Regions from separate parts of the Planococcus alpniumensis genome, predicted to be linked through region 2. Evidence: a T-box and tRNA genes for the amino acid it is inferred to sense, from the RefSeq annotation. Region 2 holds a T-box; the other holds one or more tRNA genes.
The links. The T-box of region 2 lies ahead of trpS (tryptophan--tRNA ligase). A T-box ahead of a tRNA ligase gene usually reads a tRNA of that ligase, here a tRNA-Trp.

Region 1 (14,716 bases), 1.2 Mb from region 2:
TATGACGACGTTCCTGACAATGGCGTATATCGTCATCGTCAACCCGGTGATTTTAGGTGCTGCCGGCGTTCCGTTCGACCAGGTTTTTCTTGCCACCATCATAGCAGCGGTTATCGGCACATTGTGGATGGCATTGCTCGCCAATTACCCGATCGCCATTGCTCCGGGCATGGGGCTTAACGCATATTTCACTTCCATGGTGCTCGCTTCTGACGGCGCCATTGATTATACGACTGCTTTTGCTGCAGTCTTCGTTTCCGGATTGCTGTTTGTCGCACTGTCATTAACCTCGATGCGCAAAATCCTCATTGAAGCCATTCCGGAAAACTTAAAACACGCCATCACGGCAGGCATCGGCTTGTTCATCGCTTTCATCGGCATGCGCCTCAGTGGATTGATCGTCGCCAATGAAGCGAATCTCGTGGGGCTTGGCGACCTGACTTCGCCGCCTGTCGCATTAACGCTCGCAGGGCTCGCCATCACGCTTATCTTCATGTCCTTGAACATTCACGGCGGGATTTTCTTCGGCATGATCGCAACGGGCATCATTGCCTTCTTCACCGGCCAATTGACATTTGCGGAAGGCTTCATGAAGTTGCCGTCGCTTCCTGAAGGCATCATCGTCTGGAATCCCATCGAAGCGTTCCTGCTAGTCGCCGAATTCGGGCTATACGGCGTCGTGTTCTCGTTCCTGCTCGTCACGCTTTTCGACACGACCGGGACGATGATCGGTGTCGCAAAACAAGCAGGACTCATGAAAGACAATAAAATGCCGCGCGTGCGCCAAGCGCTTCTCGCTGATTCTGTCGCCGCCAGTGCAGGCGCCATGGTCGGCACAAGCCCAACCAGCGCTTATGTCGAATCTTCCGCCGGCGTCGCTGCAGGCGGACGGACAGGACTCACAACTTTGACCGTCGCCATCCTGTTCATCGCAGCCGCCTTTTTCGGGCCGCTCGTAGGCTCGCTTTCCGGCGTCGCCGCCATCACCGCTCCCGCTCTCATCATCGTCGGCAGCTTAATGATCGGCGCCGTCAAGCAAATCGACTGGGATCAATTCGATGAAGCGTTCCCGGCGTTCCTTATTGTTCTCGCCATGCCGCTCACCTCAAGCATCGCAACCGGCATTGCACTCGGGTTCATTTCTTACCCGCTGATGAAAATCTTCAAAGGCAAATGGAAAGCCGTCCACCCGATCCTTTATATTTTTGCTGTGCTGTTCACGATCCAGATTCTCATTGCACCGCATTAAAAAGTCCCCTGCATTCTTCTATGCAGGGGATTTTTTGCGCCTTAAACGAAAGCGCCGCTTACAAACCAATTCTCGTCGTCTTTAAATTTGCCCACAAAAAAACACCGATTTCTCGGTGCTTTTCTTGTTAAACTCTAGCTGAACGCCCGGACATGGCTGCGGATAGCAATAGCACGATCGCTGTCAATAAGTGCAGCGCCCAACCAATCAACGGAATCCAAGCGAGTGCACTTGTAATGATCCCCAGAATCGAGCCGAACTTCGGCGAATATTCTTTAAAGCAAAAGAACAAAGTAATCGCATGCAGCACGAACATGATGCCGAGCGGAGCATAGCCTGCAGAAATCACAAATCCGCCCCCGATGAACGGAATGGCCAGAAATGCCTCCGCAAGGCCCGTAATCCAAAGCAGTGCAACGGATGTCTTCATTTTCATATCAGTTCATCCCTTCCTTTTCTTCCTACCCTTATATACGCATCACATCCAAAAAAGTTTCAAGTTTTTCGGATGGACGGAAAATGTCCATATTTTCGAGCGGGTTCCATATTTCATTTTTCCCGATGGTACGCTATACTAAACACAGATGCAAATTTCAAGGAGGTCGTCATTCATGAACTTGATCTTAATCTTGGGGATTTGTGTATCGTTTTTGGTAGCTATCTTCACTGCTGGATACGATGACAAACCAGGCACAGACAAAAGACAATAATGCGAAATGCAAAAGGACAGCGCCCACGCGCTGTCCTTTTTTGTCGTTTATTTTAAATTCGGGAAATCCTGTTGGCGCAGTGCTTCATACATCAAGATCGCTGCCGTATTCGACAAATTGAGTGAACGGATATGTTCGTTCATCGGAATGCGCAGGCACCGCTCCAGATTGGCATCAATCAATTCCCTCGGCAAGCCCTTTGTCTCCTGCCCGAAGACGAAGAAATAATCTTCCCCGGTATCCGAAAAATCGAACGAGCTGTAGGTCTTCGTGCCAAACTTGGTGATGTAATGGTATTTGCCGTCAGGATAGGCTGTAAATAACTCATCGAGGCCATCGTGGTAATGAATATCCACGTGCTCCCAATAATCGAGCCCCGCCCGTTTGAGCATTTTATCGTCCGTCGAAAATCCGAGCGGCTTGATCAAATGAAGGCTGACCCCTGTCCCCGCACAAGAACGTGCAATGTTCCCGGTATTCGCCGGAATTAGTGGCTGATATAACACAATGTGTATTCCCAAATTTCTTCACTTATCCTTTCGTTTCTGCAGAAAAGAATGCCAAGCCTTTAGCGATCTCTGCCAGCACCTCTTCATCTTTCTCTTGCTGCTGTGCATGTTCGAGCGCTTGTCTTCCACTATCTAATCCGATGCGGCCGATCGCCCAAGCGGCCGTGCCGCGGATGACCGGGCGCGGATCCGTCTTCATTAATTCGATCAACGTGGGCACTGCCGACTCCTCCTTGAAATGGGCAAGTGCCAAAATGGCATTACGCTGAATCGGCTTTTTGCCGCGCCAAGAACCTGACACATGCCCGAATTTCTCTTTGAACTCCCGATTGGAAATAGTCAACAGCGGCTCAAGCAAAGGCTTGGCAATTTCCGGGTCCGGGTCGAATTCCGGATGGATGCGATTGGCTTTGCGCTTATTTTTCGGGCACACGGTCTGGCATGTGTCGCAGCCGTAGATCCGGTTGCCGATTTTCGAGCGGAACTCATCCGGCAGGAAGCCTTTTGTCTGCGTCAAAAACGAAATGCAGCGCTGGGCATTGAGCTGCCCGCCCTCGACAATCGCTCCGGTCGGGCATGTATCGATGCACAAACGGCAGTCGCCGCATTGATCTTCCATCGGCTCGTCGTATTCAAATTGGATGTTGGTGATCATCTCGCCCAAATAGACATATGACCCGAATTCTGGCGTGATGATATTGGTATTTTTCGCGCTCCATCCGATACCGGCCCGTTCTGCCACGGCACGGTCGGACAATTCACCCGTATCAACCATGGATTTTGTGCGTGCTTCCGGATAATGAGCCGCGATGAACGCTTCTAGCAGCGCCAGCCGGTCCCGAAGTGCCGCATGGTAATCCTTGCCCCAGGAAGAACGCGAGAAAATACCACGCCGTGCCCCTTTGACACCAGGCGTTGCCCCTTCCATTTTGGAAGGATAGGCAATCGCAATCGCAATGATGCTCACCGGCTCTTCCATCAATAGTTCCGGGCGCGTGCGTTTCTCCACATCCGATTCCTCAAAGCCGGACTGGAAATTCAATTGCTGCTGGCGGATCAAGCGATGCTTTAAATTAAAAAATGGTTCGGCCGAAGCAAAGCCGATTTTATCAATTCCGATTTCCGCGGCATACGCAACCAGTTGTTGTTGGAATTGATCCAAGTTCATGTCGATAACTCCTTGCTCCAATTTATGGTAAGATGATTCTACTATTCACGGAAAGGATGTTTGCTGTGGACTTTCGCGTAAACCCTGAAATTACAGAGATCCTGCCTGATTTTAAAATCGGCATTATTCATTATAACAATATCACCGTTTCGGATTCACCTCAAATGTTAAAAGGGCGTCTCCAGCTGTTCCAGGAGCAATTATTTTTCGATATGGACGATAAGGAATTAACGGATTTCCCTGGCCTTCTCGAATGGAAGCTGGCCTGGAAGGCGCTCGGAGGCGACCCGAACCGCTACCGGCCTTCTGCAGAAGCCTTGTACCGCCGTGTGCGTAAACAAAACTATCTGGTCCCTGTCAATTCAGCGATCGATATGAACAGTTTTCTATCGCTTCAGTACGAAATTCCACTCGGTTTGTACGATACAGCTCAAATCGAAGGCGAGATCGAAATCGCGCTCGGCAAGCCCGATGACCGTTATGAAGGCTTGAATAACCGCGACAATACGCTCGATAACATCATCGTCACACGCGATGCAAAAGGCGCATTCGGCAGCCCGTACGTCGATTCAAAGCGCACTGCTGTAACCCCGCAAACAACTGACGCGGTACATGTGTTTTACCTCCGCCCGTCCATGAACCGCGACAATGCCTTGCAGCTATTGACTGCTGCCGGCAATATGTTCACCGGAATCAATGGCGGCGAAGCGACAAGCTACGTCCTTTAATTGCCTGAAGCATACGCTTCAGGCATATTCTTTTTGTTCTCCCCAAAACTCTAGTATTCTTTTGATACTGAGATAAAAAAGAGGGATGCCACATGAAGAAAGTCCATAGCGACGTAATCCAATTCCGCGGCAGCCATTATGATTTCGGCTATCATCAAGGGGAATTGTTAAGAGATTCACTGCTTTTACCGAACCGAAAAATACAGCGCGGCGAAAACAGCCGGCAGCTATTGGTGGATGAAACGAAGGCCATCGAAATGCTCGAACGTTTTGCCCCACGCATCTGGGAAGAAATCGAAGGCTTGGCCGATGCCCTGAAATGGCCATTTTATGATGCGCTGCGCGAATTCGGCGGCTATTATATCGAATATACACGCAGCGGCTGTTCGATCCTGAGCCGTTCCGACTTCCTTGTCCGCAACTATGACAGCTCACCGCAAGGCTATGAAGGCCGGTTCGCCTTGTACGAGCCGACTGACGGGGGCTATGCATCCATCGGGCCGTCCATGCAAATTACAGGACGGACGGATGGCCTCAATGAGAAGGGCCTGGCGATGGGCTATAATTTCATCAACCGCCGCAATTCAGCGGACGGGTTTATCTGCAATATGATCGGACGCCTGATCCTCGAACATTGCGCATCAATCGAAGAAGCGGTCGATTTATTGAAAGAACTGCCCCACCGCCGGTCATTCAGCTATGTGTTGCTGGATAAGAGCGGACGTTCAGTCGTCGCCGAAACTTCCCCGCGCAATGTCATCGTCCGGGAAGCGGCAGTTTCGACGAACCATTTCGAAGTGTTATCGGAAGAAAACCGTTACCAAATAGACGATTCCAAACGCCGCGAGGAAGCGCTTCTTACGCATTCCACAACGTCAAACGACGCATACGCAGCGTTTCGATTATTGAACGACTCGGACCAGGGCGTATTTTCCACCAAATACAGCACCGCTTCCGGTACTTTGCATACGGCTTCCTATTTCCCAAACAGTTTGGAAGTCGGATTCGCCATCGGCCCCGACCGCTTGCCGCTCATGTTCGATTTCCAAAAATGGCTCCAAGGCGAACGCTTGCTGGCGAAACGCATCAATGGGAAAATCGATACGCATTTCCCGTTTCCGTACCTTGACGACCTATCTTCATTGCAACAAAAAAACGGCTAGAGCACTCATATGCTCCAGCCGTTTTTTATTTAAACAAAGCATCGGTATGGGCGAACCCGATGCCAGTATCTATCTGTCCATGGACGGATGTATTGCGGACAGGCTTTCCTGCAAGCCATTCCCCAAAATTGAACACTTCGGGCTCCTGGTCGCCCCCAAGCGCAAACCACACTTCCTGCTCTTTCGGTAGATAAACAGATGTATGGATTGTTCCGGCCCAGCTCTTATAAAGATTCGAAAACAAGCCGCGGTCCGTGTCATTGAACAAGCGATAAGCACGATACGCTTCCGCTGCATCTTCTGCATTCTGTTCGATAACTGACAAGCGTTCATAGGAATCCTTTAGATAATTGCGGTTTTCATGCTGCTGGATTTCAAAATGATTCGTACAAGCCGTTGCATCGCGCACCACCACTTTACGGGGCGTCGCTTCGATGACCTTTGTGGCGCCGCTCTTATCGGTCACAACGTAGCTGAATGACCCGCGATGCGGAATATCTTCGACCAAAGCAACAGCTTCATCGATAGTCGCGCAGCTCTCGAGAATGATGCGCCCGATCATATAACAGACAAAGCCATCACCCGGGTTTTTCCGGTGCATAAAATTATAGCCCATCACCAAGCCATGCTCGTTCATGCCATCCATGCGCCCCAAAATGCGCTGGCTCGGACCGATGATGGCATTTCCTTCCTCAGGTTGAAACAAGCAGACCCTGCCTTCATATGTCTGCGGATGGAAGTCATAGTTGCGCACCAAAAAGTCTTCGCCGCTGACGATCGAACAGCCCGACGGTGGCGCATCGATCCGGTAACCGCCAAAATCACGAAGCACCTCATCAATCGGCAGCTTGAGGCTATCTTCAAGGCCTTTCAACTCCTCCCATAATTTCGGGGCGTATTCATTGAACGCAGCTTGCGCTTCTGCAGGGTCGATGACAAATCGCGGCCTCTTGCTCTTCCATTGCCCGCGGCGGTTGTGCAGCGTGATCGATTCTTTGAGCGTATTCCCTTGCATCATTCCATAATCATAATGGCTTCCTCTGAATTCGACGACTTCACTATGTATCTGTCTCATAACTCCTCCTCATTACTGATCGTATTTCTATTTATTCGAAAGATTAACATTCTTACTCATTCGGCGCACCACCCATTTTTCCAGCTCCACAATAACAAACACGCTCACCCCTATCAGCAACGGCCAAATCCAATACCTAAGCCCAATTGGTTCCGTACCGAGCAGCGTATTCATAAACGGCACATACGTCACCGATAGCTGCACTAGGATCAATATAGCCGAGACGATAAAGGCCGCTTTATTGGAAAAGAAATCACGATTCAACGCAAAATGCCGCTCACTCCGGCAGTTGAATAAATAAAATAGCTGTGAGATGACCAGTGCCTGTAGAGTCATAGTCTGCAAGATGCCTTGATCATAATCTCTAGCTTCTAGCATGCTGTTCATCCATAAAATGCCCGCTCCGATAATCGCCGATGCAAAAGCGATGCGGAAAATATAATAGCCGCTGAGTAACGGGCTATTGGCTTTCCGAGGTGGCCGCTCCATCGTACCAGGTTCGAGCTTCTCAAATGCAATCGCTAAGGAAATCGTCACAGCCGTAATCATGTTGACCCACAAAATTTGTACCGCAGTGAGCGGAATCGTGGTGCCAAATAAGATGCTGATAAAAATGAGCAGCCCTTCGGATACGTTTGTCGGCAATATGAACAGGATGGTCTTTTTCAAATTATCATAGACGCGCCGCCCTTCCTTCACTGCATTGACAATCGTGCTGAAATTATCATCAACCAGCACCATCTCAGCTGCTTCTTTTGATACTTCTGTTCCTTTGATTCCCATCGCAATGCCGATATCAGCACGTTTCAAAGCCGGTGCATCATTGACCCCGTCGCCGGTCATTGCGCACACTTGTCCCTGGGCTTGAAGAGCTCTAACCAATTGCAATTTATTTGTAGGGCTGGTACGCGCAAAAATATCGTATTCCATGGCTGCAACTTCCAACTGTTGGGCGTTTAAGCCATCCAACTCCCTGCCTTCGAGCGCCTTAACCCCATCGCCAATTCCAAGATTGGCTCCAATCGCCACAGCGGTTTCTTTATGGTCTCCAGTGATCATCTTGACGCGAATTCCGGATTTCTTGCATTGAGCAATTGAATCAATCACTTCTTCGCGCGGAGGATCAATGATACCTGCCATGCCCAAAAACTCAAACCCGCACTTCATATCTTCGTGGCTTATGCCTTCAACTGTGTAATCGACCTGCTTAACAGCAGCTCCTAAAAGGCGTTCTCCGCGTTTTGCATGTGAGGCTATCTTCGCCTCCCATTCATTCCTTTCTTCGCTTGGTATCATCCCCAGCAGCTTTTCAGGGGCACCCTTTACATAGATCCATTTAGTTCCCTGCTCTTCCACCAAAGCAGCCATGTATTTATAAGAAGAATCAAATGGAATCTTCATAATCACCGACAACTTCTCTACTTCGTCATCCGCTTTCTCTGCAAGCGTCAACAGACAGCCTTCCGTCGCACCCCCACTGATTGACCATTTCCCCTTTTTCCCTTTGACCAAATGAGCATCGTTAACCGTTTTCACACAGGCTAAAAACTTTGCCAAGCGAGGATGATCAGTTAAACGAATGCCATCTCCGTTTTTCTTTAACATTCCTTCGGGTGAATAACCGACCCCACTAACATTGATTTCTTCATCTGCCAGAATAACAGAAGTCGCCGTCATTTCATTTTTCGTCAAAGTCCCTGTTTTGTCTGAGCATATTACCGTCACGGCCCCTAAAGTTTCGACGGACGGCAAGTTCCGTACAATAGCATTCTTCCCAGCCATCGCCTGGACACCCAAAGCTAAAATAATGGATAGAACCGCAGGCAAGCCTTCTGGAATGGCGGCTACGGTCAAGCCGATGATTGCCAATAATAACTCAGCGGTGGCGTAGTCGTGGACCCAATAACCGATGAAAAACATGCCGATTGCACTCAGTACAATAACCACTGATATCAATTTTCCGAATTGAGTAGTCTGTTTTAATAATGGGGTCTGCAATTTCTCAACCGACTCCATGGCGCTGCTGATTTTTCCGAGTTCAGTATTTCCTCCAGTTGCAATGACAACACCGAACCCTGACCCGGATGCAACAGCAGTTCCTGCGAATGCCATGTTGGAGCGATCGCCAAGCACCGTATCGCTCGATAGTCTTTCAGTCTGTTTATTTACTGCATCCGACTCACCAGTCAAAGACGACTCCTCCAGCTGGAGATTCGATGCTTCTATGAGCCGCATATCTGCGGGCACTTTATCACCCGCCCTTAAATAAACAAGATCCCCAGGCACCAAATCAGCCGCCAGAATATCTTTTCGTTTGCCCTCTCGCAATACGCCCGCTTTGAATGAAAGCATTTCACGTATACTATCCAATGCTTTCTCAGCTTTACGCTGTTGAATATAGCCAATTGCCGCATTGATGACAACTACAGCTAAAATGACACTCGTATCAATATAATGTCCAAGTACGACTGTAATAACTGCCGCTGCCAATAATACATAGATCAGCACATCATGAAAATGCTTAAAAAACTTTATAACTCCAGGTTCTCGCTTTCCTTGAGGCAATTCATTGGCGCCAAAAACCTTTAATCTCTTTACAACCTCAACTTCGCTTAACCCTTCTTCTATCAGAACTTCTTGATTATCGAGTATAGCCGTAAACTCTTGATCAAATCCTTGGTCTGTAACCACCTTGCCACCCCCGCCAAGATCGTAATTCTGATTATTATAACACGCAGTTTCCCTTCACCCATGGCTTCCTGTTATATATTCCAATACATGTAAAAAAGACAGCCTCCAAAAGAAGCTGCCTTTTCAAAATACCTATGAATAGACCCGGGCCCTAGAGATGTTTCCACTACCATTCTTTCAACTTAGCACATCGGCCACTTCCGCTTTGTTCGAAAAGAGACTTCCCTTCACCTAAATTTTTATTATAAGAATTTCACGCATTTTCTTCAATAAGAGACCGTCAATAATTATGTGTAAATAAGTAAATCCTTTTCTTGTATGTATATCGATTAGGTTTGCTTGAACATCTCAGTCAGCTCTGCACGAGCTTGATCGAATCCGATATGGCAACGGGTGGAGAAGTTCTGGTTATAGATTTCGAACTGGGAAACCAGGAAGCGATCCAAGGAATCTTCGTTCGGAAATTGCTCCTTGCGCTTGCTGTATTTCTTTACGTTCTTGTTGAACGATTCGATCAGGTTCGTTGAATAGATGCTTCGCCAAATGGATTTTGGGAAGCTGTAGAAAGTGAAAATATAGGGATTCGCTTCCAACGATTTCGCCACTTTGGGATAGGCCGTTTTCCATTTGTCGACAAAGGCTTTCAACGCTTTTTCACCCAGTTCTTGGTTCTCTGCCCGGTAGACCGATTTGAAATCATCCAGAATCTCCTTGCGATCGGTAACGCGAACTTTGTGGCGGATCCCACGCGACAAGTGGACGCAGCACGCCTGATATTGAGCATCGGGAAAGACCGCGAAGATGCGATCAGTGATGCCTTTTAAGCCGTCGGAGATAAACAAAAGCACCTCTTCGACACCGCGCTCTTTCAAGTCCAACAGGACTTCTTCCCAAACAAATGCGGATTCCGTAGGTGCCACTGTATAGGCCAAGACTTCTTTTGAGCCGTCCTCTCGGATGCCAATCGTAATATAGACGGCTTCCTTCGAGACCGTGTCGCGCTTGAGGGCAATGTAAGTTGCATCTAGATAGACACACGCATAACGCTGTTCTAACGGACGAGATTTAAACGCCTCGACCTGTTCGCTCATGACTTTCGTCATATTGGAAATGGTTTGTGGCGTGTAATGATGGCCGTACATTTTCTCGATCAGGTCCGAAATCTCGGACATGGTCACGCCTTTTTGGAACATATGAATAACGAAGGCTTCCAGCGTATCGTTTGAGCGCTTGTACGGAGCGACCGTCTGTTGGTTGAATTCGCCATTCCGGTCCCGTGGCATCGAAAGCTCTAAATCCCCATACTCCGTATGGAGTGTCCGCGTGTAGACACCATTGCGTGAGTTGCCGGAATTAAACCCGATGCGGTCGTATTTTTCGTAATCCAGGAACGCTGTTAGTTCCGTTTGAAGAAGTGTATTCACCGCCGTCTCCAAATGTTTGCGAAAAACTTCGGAGATGTCTTCTTTTTTTACTAGAGCTTGCATAATATCTGTTGTAAACTGAGTCATAGGGAAGGCCTCTTTTCTGTGAATTGGTTGTGGTGACTTAATTCTACAAGAAAAGGTCTTCCTTTTTCTATTTATTCATTTACACAAGATATTTTACGCTCTCTTCAATAAAGTAATTCCTTCTATTTCATTTGTATTCACTTGTAGTCTTTATTTAATAACAGTCCTACTCTTAGCAACCAAGACAAGATAAAGAAAAAAGCCCTAACCGAAGTTAGGGCTTTTCCATACATTGCTTGGCAGAGCAATGAAAATGATACCGGCGGTCGGGGTCGAACCGACACTCCCGTGAAGGAACGGGATTTTGAGTCCCGCGCGTCTGCCAATTCCGCCACGCCGGCAAAATTGAATCCAGATACAATTATTCATTGCTTTCAGGAACATTTATTATTATATTAGTAAACCGATTATTTTGCAAGGGGTTATTAGATATTTTTTAAAAAATCTTTGCTATGTAGAACTTATAATCATTCACCTAAATAAAGAAAAAAACTCTGACTTTGATAGTCAGAGTTTTAAGCTCTCATCACTTGGCAGAGTGATGATCAATTGATACCGGCGGTCGGGGTCGAACCGACACTCCCGTGAAGGAACGGGATTTTGAGTCCCGCGCGTCTGCCAATTCCGCCACGCCGGCAAAATAGTTTGGAGGCGGCAACCGGACTCGAACCGGTGGTAAGGGTGTTGCAGACCCATGCCTTACCGCTTGGCTATGCCGCCTAAATAATGGAGCGGAAGACGGGGGTCGAACCCGCGACCTCCACCTTGGCAAGGTGGCGTTCTACCACTGAACTACTTCCGCAAAAGCTGGGGTACCTGGATTCGAACCAGGGCATGACGGGATCAAAACCCGTTGCCTTACCGCTTGGCTATACCCCAATAATACTGGGGCGGACGAGGGGAATTGAACCCCCGAGTGCCGGAATCACAATCCGGTGCGTTAACCACTTCGCCACGACCGCCACGCTATTATTATGTATGATATTAAATTCTCAAGAAAAACATGGGGCGGACGAGGGGAATTGAACCCCCGAGTGCCGGAATCACAATCCGGTGCGTTAACCACTTCGCCACGACCGCCATCATAATATTTTTAAAAAATGGCAGGGGCAGTAGGAATCGAACCCACATCGGAGGTTTTGGAGACCTCTGTTCTACCGTTAAACTATGCCCCTAAAAACTGGTGGTGGGGGGCAGATTCGAACTGCCGAACCCGAAGGAGCGGATTTACAGTCCGCCGCGTTTAGCCACTTCGCTACCCCACCTAATGGTGCCGGAGAAAGGACTTGAACCCTCAACCTACTGATTACAAGTCAGTTGCTCTACCAGTTGAGCTACTCCGGCATGGAGAAAAATATGGTGGGTCAGGACGGAATCGAACCGCCGACACTTAGAGCTTCAATCTAATGCTCTACCGACTGAGCTACTGACCCATATTAATTAATAAAAATGGCGGTCCCGACCGGGATCGAACCGGCGATCTCCTGCGTGACAGGCAGGCATGTTAACCGCTACACCACGGGACCATTTGGTTGCGGGGGCAGGATTTGAACCTGCGACCTTTGGGTTATGAGCCCAACGAGCTACCGAACTGCTCCACCCCGCGATAATATTAAAGTTTCCTTCTATTTATATGCATGAAAGAAATGGTGGAGGATGACGGGATCGAACCGCCGACCCTCTGCTTGTAAGGCAGATGCTCTCCCAGCTGAGCTAATCCTCCATTGAATGGTGACCCCTACGGGATTCGAACCCGTGTTACCGCCGTGAAAGGGCGGTGTCTTAACCGCTTGACCAAGGGGCCTTTATTTTGAGCTTAAGATACTGGCGGAGAGCAAGGGATTCGAACCCTTGAGACGGTTGCCCGCCTACATGATTTCCAATCATGCTCCTTCGGCCACTCGGACAGCTCTCCATAATTGGCTCCGAAGGTAGGACTCGAACCTACGACCATCGCATTAACAGTGCGGTGCTCTACCACTGAGCTACTTCGGAATAATAACCAGACTAGCGACGTCCTACTCTCACAGGGGGAAACCCCCAACTACCATCGGCGCAAAAGAGCTTAACTTCCGTGTTCGGGATGGGAACGGGTGTGACCTCTTTGCCATCATCACTAGACTGTACTAATTTGAAAGACAAGATTTATTATATCAATAATACCGATTTTTTCAAGTATTTTTTTAAAAATAATATCTTATTCTTTCAAAACTGGATAAATCGACATTGTGGAAACTCACGTTTCAGTTTATTGGTTAAGTCCTCGATCGATTAGTATTCGTCAGCTGCACGTGTCGCCACGCTTCCACCCCGAACCTATCTACCTCATCGTCTTTGAGGGATCTTACTTGCTTGCGCAATGGGAAATCTCATCTTGAGGGGGGCTTCGTGCTTAGATGCTTTCAGCACTTATCCCGGCCACACATAGCTACCCAGCGATGCTCTTGGCAGAACAACTGGTACACCAGCGGTGTGTCCATCCCGGTCCTCTCGTACTAAGGACAGCTCCTCTCAAATTTCCTGCGCCCGCGACGGATAGGGACCGAACTGTCTCACGACGTTCTGAACCCAGCTCGCGTACCGCTTTAATGGGCGAACAGCCCAACCCTTGGGACCGACTACAGCCCCAGGATGCGATGAGCCGACATCGAGGTGCCAAACCTCCCCGTCGATGTGGACTCTTGGGGGAGATAAGCCTGTTATCCCCGGGGTAGCTTTTATCCGTTGAGCGATGGCCCTTCCATGCGGAACCACCGGATCACTAAGTCCGTCTTTCGACCCTGCTCGACCTGTCCGTCTCGCAGTCAAGCTCCCTTGTGCCTTTACACTCTGCGAATGATTTCCAACCATTCTGAGGGAACCTTTGAGCGCCTCCGTTACTCTTTAGGAGGCGACCGCCCCAGTCAAACTGCCCGCCTGACACTGTCTCCCAAGCCGCTAAGGCTTGTGGGTTAGAAGTTCAATACAACCAGGGTAGTATCCCACCGACGCCTCCCCCGAAGCTGGCGCTCCGGGTTCTCTGGCTCCTACCTATCCTGTACAAGTTGCACCAAAATTCAATATCAGGCTACAGTAAAGCTCCACGGGGTCTTTCCGTCCTGTCGCGGGTAACCTGCATCTTCACAGGTACTATAATTTCACCGAGTCTCTCGTTGAGACAGTGCCCAGATCGTTACGCCTTTCGTGCGGGTCGGAACTTACCCGACAAGGAATTTCGCTACCTTAGGACCGTTATAGTTACGGCCGCCGTTTACTGGGGCTTCGGTTCGCACCTTCGCTTGCGCTAAGCACTCCCCTTAACCTTCCAGCACCGGGCAGGCGTCAGCCCCTATACGTCACCTTACGGTTTTGCAGAGACCTGTGTTTTTGCTAAACAGTCGCCTGGGCCTATTCACTGCGGCTCTCTCGGGCTATTCACCCTACCAGAGCACCCCTTCTCCCGAAGTTACGGGGTCATTTTGCCGAGTTCCTTAACGAGAGTTCACTCGCTCACCTTAGAATTCTCTTCTCGCCTACCTGTGTCGGTTTGCGGTACGGGCACCTCCCGCCTCGCTAGAGGCTTTTCTTGGCAGTGTGAAATCAGGGACTCTGAGGTAAACCTCTTGCCATCACTGCTTGATGTTATATAGAAACGGGATTTGCCTCGTTTCTCATCTCACAACTTGGACGTGCACAACCAACGGCACGCTCACCCTATCCTTCTGCGTCCCCCCATTACTCAAACGGCGGGGAGGTGGTACAGGAATATCAACCTGTTGTCCATCGTCTACGCCTATCGGCCTCGACTTAGGTCCCGACTAACCCTGAGCGGACGAGCCTTCCTCAGGAAACCTTAGGCATTCGGTGGACGGGATTCTCACCCGTCTTTCGTTACTCATACCGGCATTCTCACTTCTAAGCGCTCCACCAGTC
Region 2 (14,716 bases):
TAGAGGAAGGCCGTATTAAAGACGATGATGTCGTCGTCATGGTCGGCTTCGGGGGCGGATTGACTTGGGGCGCCATTGCTATGAAGTGGGGGAAATAATTGGATATGCGAAAGGAAGTAAAAGAAATGGAAAATCGTCGTGTAGTCATTACAGGTATCGGTGCCGTAACACCGCTTGGAAATAGTGCAGAATCTACGTGGGAAGCGGTGAAGGCAGGGCGTTCAGGCGTCGGCCCGTTAACGCGCATCGATGCGGATCAGTATCCGGCGAAAGTTGCCGCTGAATTAAAGGATTTCTCAATCGAAGATTATATTGAGCGTAAAGAAGCGCGCAAGATGGACCGCTTCACCCATTACGCACTCGCATCATCTATCATGGCAATGAAAGATGCAGCACTCGAGCTGGATGAAAAGACCGCTCTGCGCACAGGCGTCTGGATCGGATCAGGAATCGGCGGGATGGAAACGATCGAAAATCAGATGGACGTATTGAACTCCCGTGGAGTTCGACGCATCAGCCCGTTCTTCGTGCCAATGATCATTCCGGACATGGCGTCTGGACAGGTGTCGATCCATTTCGGCGCAAAAGCGATCAATTCCTGCTCGGTAACAGCTTGTGCATCCGGTACGAACTCAATCGGAGATGCCTTTAAAGTCATTCAGCGCGGCGATGCCGATGTCATGATTTCGGGGGGCGCGGAAGCTCCGATCACTCGTCTTTCTGTCGCTGGATTTACGGCCAATACCGCATTGACAACAAATGACGATGCATCGACTGCATCACGTCCATTCGATAAAAATCGAGACGGCTTTGTGATCGGCGAAGGCGCTGGAATCGTCATTCTGGAAGAATACGAACACGCCAAAGCACGCGGCGCGAAAATTTATGCAGAACTCATCGGATACGGTTCGACTGGCGACGCGCATCATATTACAGCTCCAGCCCCAGGCGGTGAAGGAGCAGCACGTGCCATGCAGCAGGCCATCGAAGACGCAGGCATCGAAAAGACCGATGTCGGTTACATCAATGCCCACGGAACGAGCACTCCGTATAACGATTTATTCGAGACAATGGCAGTCAAAACTGTGTTCGGAGACCATGCCTACAAACTTGGCATGAGCTCGACAAAATCCATGACAGGCCATTTGCTTGGAGCAGCTGGCGGAATCGAAGCGATCTTTACGGCATTGGCTTTGAAAGAAGGCATCATGCCGCCTACGATCAATTACGAAACGGCGGATGAAGAATTGGATTTGGATTATGTGGCGAACGAAGCAAGAACTGCGGAATTCTCCTACGCGATGAGCAATTCGCTTGGTTTTGGCGGACATAACGCTTCACTTGTATTGAAAAAAGTTTAAAGTTTATTGAAAAGCTCCCATTGCTGGGAGCTTTTTTATTGTCCATTTTTTATTATGATAAAAACATGCAAAATACGGATAAACAGGAAAAGTCAGTCGAAATAAGGAGTTGAGAGAAGAAATGATTAGAGGTTTTGGTAATCATTGCTTAAAATACAAAAATTATATTGCGCACGTAATACTTTTGTAATATGTTTAAAACTAGTTAGAATTGACAGAAAAAAAGAATTTTGAGGTGTTTTCATGACAGCTTATGGATCAAAAGCGATTACACCGCTCTTGCGGGTCAAAAATCTCCAAACGGGCTTCAAGATAGATGGGGATTATTACAATGCAGTTGAGGATGTCAGTTTCGATGTGCTACCTAAGCAAATCGTAGGAGTGGTAGGCGAATCGGGCTGTGGCAAAAGTGTCATGTCGCTCTCCATTATGCAATTGCTGCCAAACGGCATCGGAAAGATTCGCGGCGGCGAAATCGAATTCGAAGGACAAGGCATTTCCACTTTTTCAGACAAGCAGATGAACAGCATTCGTGGAAAAGACATCTCAATGATTTTCCAGGAACCGATGACTTCACTTAATCCGGTATTCACGATCGGCTATCAAATAGAAGAAGTGATCTTGAACCATGAGAAGCTGACGAAAAAAGAAGCACGGCTGCGGTCGGTCGCTTTGTTAAAGCAAGTCGGAATCCCGCGTGCTGAACAGATCGTGACGGAATATCCCCACCAATTATCCGGAGGGATGCGCCAGCGGGTCATGATTGCCATGGCCATTGCCTGCCAGCCGAAGTTGTTGATCGCCGATGAACCTACGACAGCTTTGGATGTAACAGTCCAAGCCCAAATCCTCGAATTGTTGAAAGGAATACAGGAAGCAAATGACATGTCGATCATCCTCATTACACACGATTTGGGCGTAGTAGCTGAAATCTGTGATGAAGTATTGGTCATGTATGCGGGCAAAATCGTGGAGCGCGCATTTGTCGAAGAGTTGTTCAGCCACCCCAAACACCCGTATACCGAATTATTAATGAAAGCGATACCGAAAATGGATGAAGATGTCGAAGAGCTCGCGACGATTGAAGGGCTGGTTCCGTCCGTCATCAATATGCCACAAGTCGGCTGCCGCTTTGCGAATCGCTGCCCGAAGGCGATGGCAGAATGCCTGACGGTGACACCGCAACTTGCGGAAGTCGCCGATCGCCATGAAGCTGCCTGTCTATTATATGAAGAAAGCTGGCCTACCGATGGAAAAAGAGAACGAGAAGGAGTCGCCGCATTATGACTACTAGAGATTTCATCCAGGATCGCATCGATTACTTAGATAAACGTGAAAATCTCCTCGAAATTCGCAATCTGAAGAAATACTACCCGGTAACAGGGGGCTTTTTCAAGCGGACCATCGGAAATGTCAAAGCGGTAGACGATGTATCGTTCGCTATCAGGAAAGGGGAAACGCTCGGTTTGGTCGGCGAATCGGGCTGCGGCAAATCAACCGCGGGACGCACCATCTTGAGGCTGATGAAACCGACAGGAGGCGAGATCCTCTTCGAAGGAAAAGACATCACCCGATTATCGGGAGCCAAATTGCAAAAGGCACGGCGTGATTTTCAAATGGTGTTCCAAGATCCATACGCATCGCTGAATCCGACGCAAATGGTCGGTGATATTATTGCCGAGCCGATCCTGAATTATGAAAAGCGCAATAAAAAAGAGTTGGAGCAGGAAATCAAAACCCTCCTGAAACGAGTTGGCTTGCCTGAAGAGGCTTATTATAAATACGCCCATGAATTTTCCGGCGGCCAAAGACAGCGCATCGGAATCGCCCGTGCGCTGGCACTGCACCCCAAGCTGATTGTAGCGGATGAACCGGTATCCGCACTCGATGTCTCCGTGCAATCGCAGGTGTTGAACTTGTTGAAAGAACTGCAAATCGAATTCGATCTGACTTATCTCTTTATTGCACACGACCTGAGTGTCGTAAAGCATATGAGCGATCGAATCGGAGTGATGTATTTGGGCAGCCTCGTAGAGCTTGCTTCAAATAAAGATTTATACAAAGAACCGCTGCATCCTTACACGCAAGCGCTCATTTCCGCAATTCCGGAACCGAATCCGGCGAAACGGAAAGAGCGGATTGTTTTAAAAGGGGATGTGCCGAGCCCGCAAAACCCACCCACTGGCTGCCCGTTTCATACGCGCTGCCCGGTAGCGATGGAAATCTGCTCACAAGAGAAACCAGCGTTGGCAGAAGTAAGGCCAGGCCATCAAGTCGCGTGCCATTTGTATTGATCAAAAAAAATTAGGGGGAAAAGAGATGAATAAAAAATCCTTGTTCTGGCTCTTCGCGCTTGTGCTTGTCCTGTCCACATTCCTTGCAGCATGCGGCGGCGACGATGCATCCAGTGAGTCCGGCTCAGAAGGCAAAGGTGCTGAAGGCGAACCGCAAAAAGGCGGAACGCTCGTATACGGCTTAGATGCTCCACCGGAAGGTTTGTACTCTTCCGCATTTTACGGCATTGCTACTGATTTCGAAGTCATCGAATTATTTGATGAAGCGTTGATCAACTACAACGAAAACTTAGAGCCGGAACCGAACGTCGCTTCTTGGGAAACCGAGGACAATAAAGTCTTCAACTTCACATTCGAAGAAGGCGTGAAATGGCATAACGGCGAAGAGTTGACTGTCAATGACTGGGTATTCGCACTTGAAACAATCGCGGATCCTGATTATGACGGCCCCCGCTACGCAAACGTGCAAACAATCGAAGGCGCTGAAGCATACCGCAGCGGCGACGCCGATTCCATTTCAGGGATCGAAGTGGTCAGCGATTATGAAATCAACATTACTTTCGATGAAGCACGCGTCAACAACTTAACCAACCTATGGGCATATCCACTGCCTGAGTCTGTTCTCGGTGATGTACCGGTTGCCGAAATGTCAGCATCTGAATGGGTGCGTTCGACTCCAATCGGAATCGGGCCATTCAAAGTAGACAAAATCGTTCCTGGCGAGTCAGTCGAATTTTCGAAATTCGATGAGTACTGGAATGGCGATGTCAATTTGGATAAAATCGTCCTGCGTGTTATCGATAACTCTTCTGTTGTCGGAGCTTTGCAGAACAATGACATCGATATGATCTCCCTTCAGCCGGTATCAGGGTCTGAAGTAGAACCTCTAGAAAATGTAGAAATCAGGACTTACCCTGGATTGACGTATTATTATGTAGGGTTCAAGCTCGGCAAATTCGACAACGAATCCCAAACGATCACAGAAGAACTTCCGAAATACCAAAGCAAAGAACTTCGCCAGGCGATGATGTATGCGTTGAACCGCCAAGAATGGGTGGATGCATTCTTCTTCGGTTATGCGGATGTTGTCAACAAGCCAGTACCGTCTGCTCACTGGAATTCGGCAGATGATAGCGAATTAATTCAATATGAATACGATCCTGAAAAATCAAAGCAAATGTTGGATGAAGCAGGCTACGTCGATACAAACGATGACGGGTTCCGTGAAGATCCGAATGGCGATGAGTTTGTTGTGAAGTTCTCTCATTATGCAACAGGCAACCCGACTTTCGAATCTCGTGCCCAAGCCATCGCACAGTATTTCGAAGCGGTCGGACTGCGTTCTGAAGTGGAAATGGTGGAAGTAAACCTTTACTACGATATGGTCGAAAAAGATGATGCTTCCATTGAAACATTCTTCGGCGGCTGGGGCACTGGAACTGACCCGGATCCATCGGGACTATGGAAAGCAGACCAGCTGTGGAACTACCCGCGTTACAACAATCCAGAGGCGGATCAATTGCTAGACGATGCACTTGATATCGAAATCGTCGGCACTGATCAGGAAAAACGCAAAGAATTGTATGTAGAATGGCAGAAGATCGTCAATGAAGAACTGCCGATGCTTTACATTGCGGAACTAGAAGAAATTAAGGCATTGAATACGCGTGTCGGTGGAGTTGAATATGACGTATCCGGTCAAAACAGCCCTGCTGAATGGTTCGTAACCGAATAAAATCAGCAACTAACCTTCAACGATGGGCGATTCGCCCATCGTTGAATCTTTATATGAAGCTCTTATGCACGGTAAGGGCTGTTTCAAAAAATAACCCTTACCGTGCACGAGAGCACAGCCGAGAACTTATCAGACAAGGAGAGTACCTATGCTTAAATATTCGATTAGACGGTTGCTTGGAATGATACCGATGCTGATTTTGATTTCGATTGTAGTCTTTAGTCTCGCCAAACTGATGCCGGGCGATTCGCTCAGCGGGGAAATCGACCCGCTCAACACCAACCCCGAATACATAGCGGAAATGCGTGAGAAGCTCGGCTATAATGACCCATTGCCGGTCCAATATGTTAACTGGATTACTGGATTCGTCCAAGGGGATTTCGGTAAATCCACGCGGTTTCAAATTCCAGTATTCGATTTGATCCTGGAAAAATTGCCGAATACTTTGTTATTGGGCGTTACAGCTTTAATCATCACATATATCATGGCGTTCATCATGGGCATGTATTCAGGGCGGCGGCCATATACATTAGGCGATAACGCCATTGCAGGATTCAATTATATTATGCTGGCGATTCCATCTTTTGTTGCTGCTGTTTTTGCGATTTATATTTTTGCATTCCAGTTAAACTGGTTCCCTTTTGCAGGCTCGGTAGACATTTTGGTGGAAGAGGGGAGCTTTGAGTACTATGTAAGCCGCATGCACCACGTCTTGTTGCCGGCGATTGTGCTCGGGGCGATGAGCACGGCAAGTTACACGCAGTTTTTGCGCAACGACATCATCGAGAACTCCCGGAAGGATTTTGTCCGGACAGCGCGCGCGAAAGGCACGCCGATGAAAAAAATCTAAAATGTCCATATTCTGCGCAATTCAATCATTCCGCTAGTTACATTCCTTGGATTTGATTTTGCTGCGTTGATTGGTGGAGCCATTATTACAGAAACAATTTTCACTTATCCGGGCATCGGCCAGCTGTTTTTGGAATCCGTGACAAGCAGGGATTTTCCAACCTTGATGGCATTGACTATGCTTTTATCGTTCCTTACATTATTCGGTAATCTATTGGCAGATATTTTATACGGCGTCGTGGACCCACGAATTCGCCTGGATTGAGGAGGAAGCATTAAAATGGCATCATCAACTACCATCACCCAACAAAAGAAGCCGGAAAGAAGTTTGTCTCCTTGGCAGATTGCCAGAAGGAAATTCGTGCGCAATAAATTGGCGATGATCAGTTCTTTTTTCATCATGCTGGTTACTTTGATGTCACTCTCGGCACCGTTCCTGGCACCTGTGTTGTCGCCGCTGCCGGATATTTCACAAGTCAACATCGGGGCGATGAATATCGAGCCGAATGGCGAACATTTTCTGGGTACGGACAAGAGCGGGCGCGATGTCTTAACGCGCTTGTTCTACGGAGGGCGAATTTCACTATTGGTCGGCTTCAGTGCAACGCTCATGGTTATCACTTTGGGAACAGTGGTCGGGGCGCTTGCTGGCTTTTTTGGCGGCTTTATCGATAGCATCCTAATGCGCTTCACGGATTTTGTGCTGAATTTCCCATTCCTCGTGTTTGTCATCGTCTTGAACACGATCCTTTATGGCATCGTAGATGGTTTGTGGGTCTTGATTATGGTCATCGGTGCGCTTAGCTGGGGCGGTGTCGCCCGCTTGGTGCGCAGTAAAGTGCTGGCGGAGAAAGAGAATGAGTATATTCTGGCTGCTTTATCAATCGGCTGTTCTCCATTCAAAGTGATTACGAAACACTTATTGCCGAATGTCATCTCGACCATCATCGTGCAAGGAACCTTGATTTTTGCGACGATGATCGTTATCGAATCAGCACTCAGCTATTTAGGTTTTGGCGTTCCGCAAGCGACACCGAGCTGGGGCAATATGCTATCATCTGCCAATGAGCCGGATGTCCTGCAAGGCAAGCCGTGGATCTGGATGCCCCCAGCCATCATCATTACCTTGACAATCCTGTCAATCAACTTTATTGGGGAAGGGCTGAAGGATGCGTTGAACCCGAAGTCATTGCGCTAACCAAAACTAAACAAAAAGGATGAACGAGTGGCAGGCCACCCGTTCATCCTTTTTTTGTTGATGTATTATCGTTTGCGCTTGCGGCCCAGCCCCATCGCGTTCTCCATTTTCTTCAATGTTTTATTGGCAATGAAATTGGCTTTTTCTGCGCCTTCGTCGAGAATCGTGTCAAGCTCCTCAGAATCGAGCAACTTATAGTAACGTTCTTGGATTGGCGCCAAATGTTCTGTGATGGCTTTGGCCACGCCAGATTTAAAGTCGCCATAGCCTCCGTTTTGGTATTTAGCGACCAGTTCATCGATGGAGGCTCCAGTTAAGGCAGCTTCGATCGACAGCAGGTTGGATACGCCGGGCTTGTTCTCCGGATCGTAGTTGACGATTCCTTCTGAGTCGGTGACGGCGCTCTTCACTTTCTTTTCGATTGTTTTTAAATCATCGAGCAAAGTGATGATCGATTTTTTATTTGAATCGGACTTGCTCATCTTTTTCGTCGGATCCTGCAAGGACATGACACGCGCTCCGTGTTTTGGAATACGGATGTCCGGGATCGTGAAAATGTCATTGTATTTTCTATTGAAACGCTCCGCTAAGTCGCGTGTCAATTCGATATGCTGTTTTTGGTCATCGCCGACAGGGACAATGTCTGTTTGGTACAATAGAATGTCAGCAGCCATTAAAGGCGGGTAAGTCAAGAGGCCAGCAGAGATGGAAGCGGCCTTGGCAGATTTGTCTTTGAACTGCGTCATGCGCTCGAGCTCACCGATGGTCGATACGCATTGCAGCATCCAACCTGCCTGTGCGTGCGCTGGCACTTCCGATTGAATGAACAGCGTGACTTTTTCAGGATCGATGCCGACAGCTAGATAAAGCGCGGCAAGCGATTTAATGTTTTTTCTTAACTCGAGACGATCTTGAGGCATGGTAATGGCGTGCTGGTCGACGATGCAGAAGATGCAATCATATTCTTCCTGCAGTTCGGTAAACTGCTTGAATGCACCGATATAATTACCGAGTGTAACTGTGCCGGTCGGCTGGACGCCTGAAAAAATTTTCTTCAATACAATTCCTCCTCTAAGTGGGTGGTCCTAAAAATGAATATAAAAAAGCACATCTCCGTCCCTGGAACTAAAGGGACGAATGATGTGCGGTTCCGCGGTACCACCCTGGTTGCCGCAAAAGCGGCCTCTTGCCTCCGTAACGTGGAGAATACGAAAGCGGCTACTTGTTTCGCCGCTTTAGCTCGAAAGTCCATTCAATGCAGTCTTCTGCTTGTTCACACCAGCCACAAGCTCTCTTATATAGAAGAAACTGCATCTACTACTCTTTGTCAACGCTCATTTTGTATTGGATTTATTATAATACAAAAAGGATTGGCGCTGCAATACGCAATTCTACGATTGGTAGAACGCCAAGGAAACAGCCATGGCTACTAAAGTCGCACCGCCTACTATCAAGAGGGGGGAACTTGAGAATGCCAGCACTTCCGATGGGAGGCGCATCTCGTCGTCTTCGAGTGTAGATTTGGTTTTGAACACTTTGCGCATGCTCATCGTAAATACATCGAAAACCCCTGTTCGGACAACGAACACCCAAGCCCCGAAGAATACAAGGATGCCCCCGTAGATAAAGGAATTATTGATATATGACAGCAGTGAAAACGGTTCGCTTCGCACGAGCATCGTCAACAAGATGATCAATTGCACAGCAGCAATTCCAATGATTATTTTTTTCATTTTGGCACCCCTATTCGTTCTTATTGTAGAAGAAATAACAAAAAAAATCAAAAAATTATTGGATTTCTAATTGAGAAGAAAACGCTTACATGACGCGCTTTTCAGGCGATTGGTGATTATTTGGTATACTATGATTAAGCTTCAAGTACAATTTATTCCAAAAAAAACGCTGTACAACAAAAAATATTTATGTATAATTAATCATGTACCAACTTTTCAGAAAATTTAAGGGGGCAAAATCAGTGAAAAACAGCAAGATTTTATGGCTACTTGGCCTGGTTTTGGTACTTAGTGCTTTCCTAGCTGCTTGCGGCGGCGGAGACGACACTGATACTGGGACAGAAAACACAGACACAGAAGGTACAGAAGGCGCAGAAGGCAACGGCGGCGAACCTGACTCTGTACAAGAACTAAACTTGATCGAAGGAGCAGAAATCCCGTCAATGGATTCTTCGATTGCTGAGGATGCAGTAGCATTCAACATCATGAACAACGTAAACGAAGGTTTGTTCCGTTTAAACCAAGAAAACATTGCTGAACCTGCACTTGCTGATGGCGAGCCTGAGATCAGTGAAGATGGCTTGACGTACACTTTCAAACTACGTGATGCTAACTGGTCGGACGGTACACCGATCACAGCTAACGATTTCGTCTATGCTTGGCAGCGCGCGATTGACCCAGACACTGGTTCACCTTACGGACCATACATGATGGCTGGAACAATCAAAAACGCTACTGAAGTTTCTGAAGGGGAAATGGAAGTCTCTGAACTAGGAATCACAGCTGAAGACGACAAAACTCTTGTCGTAGAACTTGAGCGCCCGACTCCTTACTTCATGTCATTGATGGCTTTCGCTACATTCTACCCATTGAATGAAGAATTCGTAACAGAACAAGGCGATAACTACGCTTCAAATTCTGATACACTTCTATACAATGGTCCATTCACTCTTACAAACTGGGATGGAACTGGACTCACTTGGACAATGGAGAAAAACCCTGAGTACTGGGATGCTGAAACTGTTCAACTTGACACAATCAATGTTGACGTAGTTAAAGAAACATCAACTGCAGTTAACCTTTACCAATCTGGTGAAAAAGACCGCGTTGGACTTTCTGGAGAATTCGCAATGCAATACGCTGAAGACCCAGAAGTTGTAAAAGAACTTGAACCAACTTTGTTCTACTTGAAATTTAACCAAGAACGCAACGGAGAAGAAACTCCACTCGCTAACGAAAACATCCGTAAAGCGATTGCAACTGGCTTCAACAAGCAAGACCTTGTAGATGTAGTTCTAGCTAACGGATCACTTCCAGCTAACTACCTAGTACCAACTGATTTCACTTTCAACGAAGCGGGCGAAGATTTCCGTGACATCAACGGAGACATGTTGCCATTCAACGCTGAAGAAGCGAAAACTTACTGGGAGCAAGGCCTAGAGGAAATCGGCGAAACAGAAGTGACTATGGAACTTCTTGGCGGCGACTCTGAGCTTGCGGGTAAAATGGATGCTTATTTGAAAGAGCAACTTGAAACAAACCTTGAAGGTTTGACAGTTAACTTGAAAGCTGTACCATTCGGCGTACGCCTTGAGCTTGATGAAGCACAAGACTACGATATCCAAAACTCTGGATGGGGCCCTGACTTCCAGGATCCGATGACATTCATCGACTTGTTCGTAACTGGATCTTCTCACAACTTGATGTCTTACTCTAACGAAGAGTTCGATAACTTGGTTGAGCAAGCTAAAGGCGAATTGGCACAGGATGCTGAAGGACGCTGGGAAGCAATGGCTCAAGCTGAAAAAATCTTGGTTGAAGAAGACGCTGCTATCGCACCGATCTATCAGCGCGGTATCATGTCCCTTCAAAAGCCATATGTTAACAACATCGTCAAACACCCATTCGGTGGAGACTACGGCTACAAATGGGCTTACATTTCCGGTAAGGAATAAGGATTCCCAACTGAATGTACTTTAGGAAAACATAATAGAAAGAGAGTATATCAAGGGATTGATATACTCTCTTTTCTACTGTGAATAAATTCACCGAAAATTAACGGTATTCTGCTTAATCAGAAAAATACAAGTATCTTTTGGTGCTTGATATAATAGAGCGATTTTATTTGGAGGTGCACCATGGCACGCTATATTGGAAAAAGATTAATTTATATGTTCATCACCTTAGCGCTTATTGCCACGTTTACATTTTTCTTGATGAAAATATTACCAGGTTCCCCAATTGCTTCCGCAGATAAACTATCTCCTGAACAACGGGCAGTCGTAGAGGCACGGTACGGACTGGACCAACCCCTTCCTGTTCAATATTTCGATTATATGTTTGGTTTGCTAAGAGGTGATTTGGGTATTTCGATTAACCAATTCAAAGGCGCAGACGTAACAGATGTTATTTTAAGCCGCATGGGGCCGTCAGCCCAGATTGGATTCCAAGGAATGCTTCTCGGGACTGTTCTCGGAATCCTGTTCGGGATGGTCGCGGCGCTCAGGCAAAATACATGGGTGGATTACGGAAGTACGATTGTTGCGATTATCGGTATATCCATTCCATCGTTTGTTTTTGCATCCATGCTACAATACTGGCTCGGTTTAAAATGGGACCTGTTCCCAGTGGCGCTGTGGAAAGATGGATTTATGTCCAGCGTATTGCCGTCAATAGCTTTGGCGATGTTCCCACTGGCAACGGCTGCACGGTTCATCCGTACAGAAATGATCGAAGTTCTTGGATCTGACTATATCACTTTGGCAAAAGCTAAAGGAGCAAGCGGATCAGAAATCGCTTTCAAGCATGCATTCCGCAACGCGTTGATTCCATTGATTACAGTACTTGGGCCGATGGCAGTCAGTATTTTGACAGGCTCTCTCGTGGTCGAGCAGATTTTCGCGATTCCTGGAATCGGTGAGCAATTCGTAAAATCAATCATGGTTAGTGACTTCTCAATCATCATGGGTACGACTATTTTCTTCTCCGTATTCTTGATTGTTATCATTTTAGTGGTAGATATTTTGTATGGCGTCATCGATCCTCGGATTCGTCTTTCAGGAGGTAAGAATTAATGACACAGAATTATGAAAAGCTTCCTCAAGATGCATTTACGCGCATCCCTAGAGATACCCAAGAGGCTGAGAAAATCTCAAAACCAAGTGTCAGCTTTTGGCAGGATGCTTGGCGCAGCCTAAAGAAAAACAAAGGGGCTATCATCAGCTTGATCTTGTTCGGTTTGATCGTCTTGATGTCCTTTATCGGGCCGATGATCAGCCCTTACGAACCAAACGACCAAACCATCACACACGCTAACTTGCCGCCGAAAGTACCTGTCATCGAAAACCTAGGCATCATGGATGGTGTCGGTACATTAGGCGGACGTCAAGTGGATATGTATGAACTGAAGAATGTCGAACAGAATTACTGGTTCGGGACGGACGGCCTTGGCCGTGATATGTTCTCCCGTGTATGGAAAGGGACTCAAGTTTCCTTGTTCATCGCATTTGTTGCAGCAGCAATTGATATGCTGATTGGTGTTATTTACGGAGGGATTTCCGGATACTTCGGAGGCCGCGTGGATGATGTCATGCAACGGATTGTCGAGATTTTAACAGGTATTCCGAACTTGGTCGTCGTTATCCTCTTTATCCTCATCATGGATCCGGGGATACTTGCGATCATCATAGCCTTGACGATAACCGGTTGGACCGGCATGTCACGGGTAGTGCGTGGACAGGTTCTTAAATACAAGAGCCAGGAATTCGTTCTCGCAGCACGCACGCTTGGTGCCAGTGACAGCCGCATCATTTGGAAGCATTTGATGCCAAACGTTCTTGGCGTCATCATCATCAACACGATGTTCACAATTCCGGGCGCTATTTTCTTCGAAGCCTTCTTGAGCTTTATCGGGCTTGGGCTTCAGGCTCCAGATGCGTCTCTAGGTACATTGATCAATGATGGCTATAAACTGATCCAGTATCAGCCGCATATTCTCTTATTCCCGGCTGTTGTGTTAAGTTTAATCATGATCGCATTTAACTTAATTGGTGACGGCTTGCGTGATGCGCTCGATCCGAAGATGAAAGATTAAGGAGGAAAGCCTTAGATGGAAAAGATACTTCAAGTAAAAGACCTCGAACTTTCCTTCAACACATACGGTGGCGAAGTAAAAGCAATCCGAGGCGTCAACTTTGATCTATATAAAGGTGAAACATTGGCAATCGTAGGTGAATCCGGTTCCGGTAAATCCGTTACAACGAAATCGATTATGCGTTTATTGCCTGAAGAGAGCGCTGAATTCAAAAGCGGGGAAATCCTATTTGGCGGGCGCGACTTGACGAAATTGAGCGATAAGGAAATGCAGAAGATCCGCGGTAAAGACATTTCGATGATTTTCCAGGATCCGATGACTTCGCTCAACCCAACAATGCCGATCGGCCGCCAGATTACAGAGCCGATCTTAAAGCACCAAAAAATCAGCAAGGACGAAGCGAAGAAAGTGGCGATCGACTTGCTGCGTTTAGTCGGCATGCCTAAACCTGAGCTTCGAATGAAACAATATCCTCACCAATTTTCAGGTGGACAGCGCCAGCGGATCGTTATTGCCATTGCGCTAGCGTGCAACCCGCAGGTCCTAATCGCCGATGAGCCGACAACTGCTCTCGACGTGACGATCCAAGCGCAAATCCTGGAATTGATGAAAGATTTGCAGAAGAAAATCGACACCTCGATTATTTTCATCACTCACGACCTTGGGGTAGTGGCAAACGTGGCAGACCGCGTAGCTGTTATGTACGGTGGGAAAATCGTTGAAATCGGCACAGTCGATGAAATTTTCTACAACCCACAGCATCCATATACATGGGGCCTTCTCAGTTCAATGCCTTCAATGGATTCAGAAGATGCAAAATTATATGCAATTCCTGGCACGCCGCCCGATCTTCTCGATCCGCCAAAAGGCGATGCATTTGCATTGCGCAGCGAATATGCCATGAAGATTGATATGGAACAGCCGCCTCCGTTCTTTAAAATCAGCGATACGCACATGGCGGCTACATGGCTTCTTCATCCTGAAGCGCCAACAGTCGAACCGCCTGAAATGGTCATCGAACGGATGAAAAAGTTCCCTGGCAGCCGCTATTATGAAGGGAGCGCAAATTGATGGCTGAAAAATTAGTTGAAATCAAAAACCTTAAACAGCATTTCAATGTCGGCAAAGCAAACGAAGTAAAAGCAGTTGATGGCATTACCTTCGATATTTATAAAGGCGAAACACTCGGCCTTGTAGGCGAGTCGGGTTGCGGGAAATCCACGACCGGCCGCTCGATCATTCGTTTATACGACGCAACGGATGGCCAAGTCCTTTATGAAGGCGAAAGTGTGCACGGCAAGAAAAACAAAAAAGACCTGAAGAAATTCAACCGCAAAATGCAGATGATTTTCCAAGATCCTTACGCTTCGTTGAACCAGCGTATGAAAGTCATGGACATTATCGCAGAAGGAATCGATATCCATGGCTTGGCAAAAAATGCTAGCGACCGTAA

Region 1: it encodes a tRNA-Trp, which carries the amino acid that the T-box ahead of trpS (tryptophan--tRNA ligase) is inferred to sense. The anticodon was not compared.

What each region holds. Positions count from the first base shown of each region.
Region 1 covers NZ_JAAMTH010000001.1:1,098,316-1,113,031, reverse strand. Annotated here, with positions in the region: gene G3255_RS05650 (NCS2 family permease) at 1-1,249, shown strand, start outside; gene G3255_RS05645 (hypothetical protein) at 1,377-1,685, opposite strand; gene trmL (tRNA (uridine(34)/cytosine(34)/5-carboxymethylaminomethyluridine(34)-2'-O)-methyltransferase TrmL) at 2,007-2,480, opposite strand; gene queG (tRNA epoxyqueuosine(34) reductase QueG) at 2,491-3,636, opposite strand; gene G3255_RS05630 (B3/B4 domain-containing protein) at 3,702-4,364, shown strand; gene G3255_RS05625 (C45 family autoproteolytic acyltransferase/hydrolase) at 4,457-5,527, shown strand; gene G3255_RS05620 (C45 family autoproteolytic acyltransferase/hydrolase) at 5,553-6,602, opposite strand; gene G3255_RS05615 (cation-transporting P-type ATPase) at 6,630-9,293, opposite strand; gene G3255_RS05610 (IS256 family transposase) at 9,623-10,804, opposite strand; tRNA gene G3255_RS05605 (tRNA-Leu) at 11,062-11,145, opposite strand; tRNA gene G3255_RS05600 (tRNA-Leu) at 11,358-11,441, opposite strand; tRNA gene G3255_RS05595 (tRNA-Cys) at 11,451-11,524, opposite strand; tRNA gene G3255_RS05590 (tRNA-Gly) at 11,532-11,606, opposite strand; tRNA gene G3255_RS05585 (tRNA-Gln) at 11,612-11,683, opposite strand; tRNA gene G3255_RS05580 (tRNA-His) at 11,691-11,766, opposite strand; tRNA gene G3255_RS05575 (tRNA-His) at 11,809-11,884, opposite strand; tRNA gene G3255_RS05570 (tRNA-Trp) at 11,906-11,979, opposite strand; tRNA gene G3255_RS05565 (tRNA-Tyr) at 11,986-12,069, opposite strand; tRNA gene G3255_RS05560 (tRNA-Thr) at 12,073-12,148, opposite strand; tRNA gene G3255_RS05555 (tRNA-Phe) at 12,162-12,237, opposite strand; tRNA gene G3255_RS05550 (tRNA-Asp) at 12,255-12,330, opposite strand; tRNA gene G3255_RS05545 (tRNA-Met) at 12,334-12,410, opposite strand; tRNA gene G3255_RS05540 (tRNA-Val) at 12,452-12,527, opposite strand; tRNA gene G3255_RS05535 (tRNA-Glu) at 12,534-12,608, opposite strand; tRNA gene G3255_RS05530 (tRNA-Ser) at 12,630-12,719, opposite strand; tRNA gene G3255_RS05525 (tRNA-Asn) at 12,725-12,799, opposite strand; rRNA gene rrf (5S ribosomal RNA) at 12,810-12,925, opposite strand; rRNA gene G3255_RS05515 (23S ribosomal RNA) at 13,056-14,716, opposite strand, start outside.
Region 2 covers NZ_JAAMTH010000001.1:2,275,356-2,290,071, reverse strand. Annotated here, with positions in the region: gene G3255_RS11705 (beta-ketoacyl-ACP synthase III) at 1-98, shown strand, start outside; gene fabF (beta-ketoacyl-ACP synthase II) at 126-1,361, shown strand; gene G3255_RS11695 (ABC transporter ATP-binding protein) at 1,605-2,648, shown strand; gene G3255_RS11690 (ABC transporter ATP-binding protein) at 2,645-3,655, shown strand; gene opp4A (oligopeptide ABC transporter substrate-binding protein) at 3,681-5,390, shown strand; partial or broken gene opp4B (oligopeptide ABC transporter permease) at 5,539-6,504, shown strand; gene opp4C (oligopeptide ABC transporter permease) at 6,520-7,437, shown strand; gene trpS (tryptophan--tRNA ligase) at 7,503-8,495, opposite strand; T-box leader at 8,564-8,777, opposite strand; gene G3255_RS11665 (DUF3899 domain-containing protein) at 8,829-9,170, opposite strand; gene G3255_RS11660 (peptide ABC transporter substrate-binding protein) at 9,413-11,125, shown strand; gene opp3b (oligopeptide ABC transporter permease) at 11,309-12,244, shown strand; gene opp3C (oligopeptide ABC transporter permease) at 12,244-13,263, shown strand; gene G3255_RS11645 (ABC transporter ATP-binding protein) at 13,279-14,334, shown strand; gene G3255_RS11640 (ABC transporter ATP-binding protein) at 14,334-14,716, shown strand, end outside.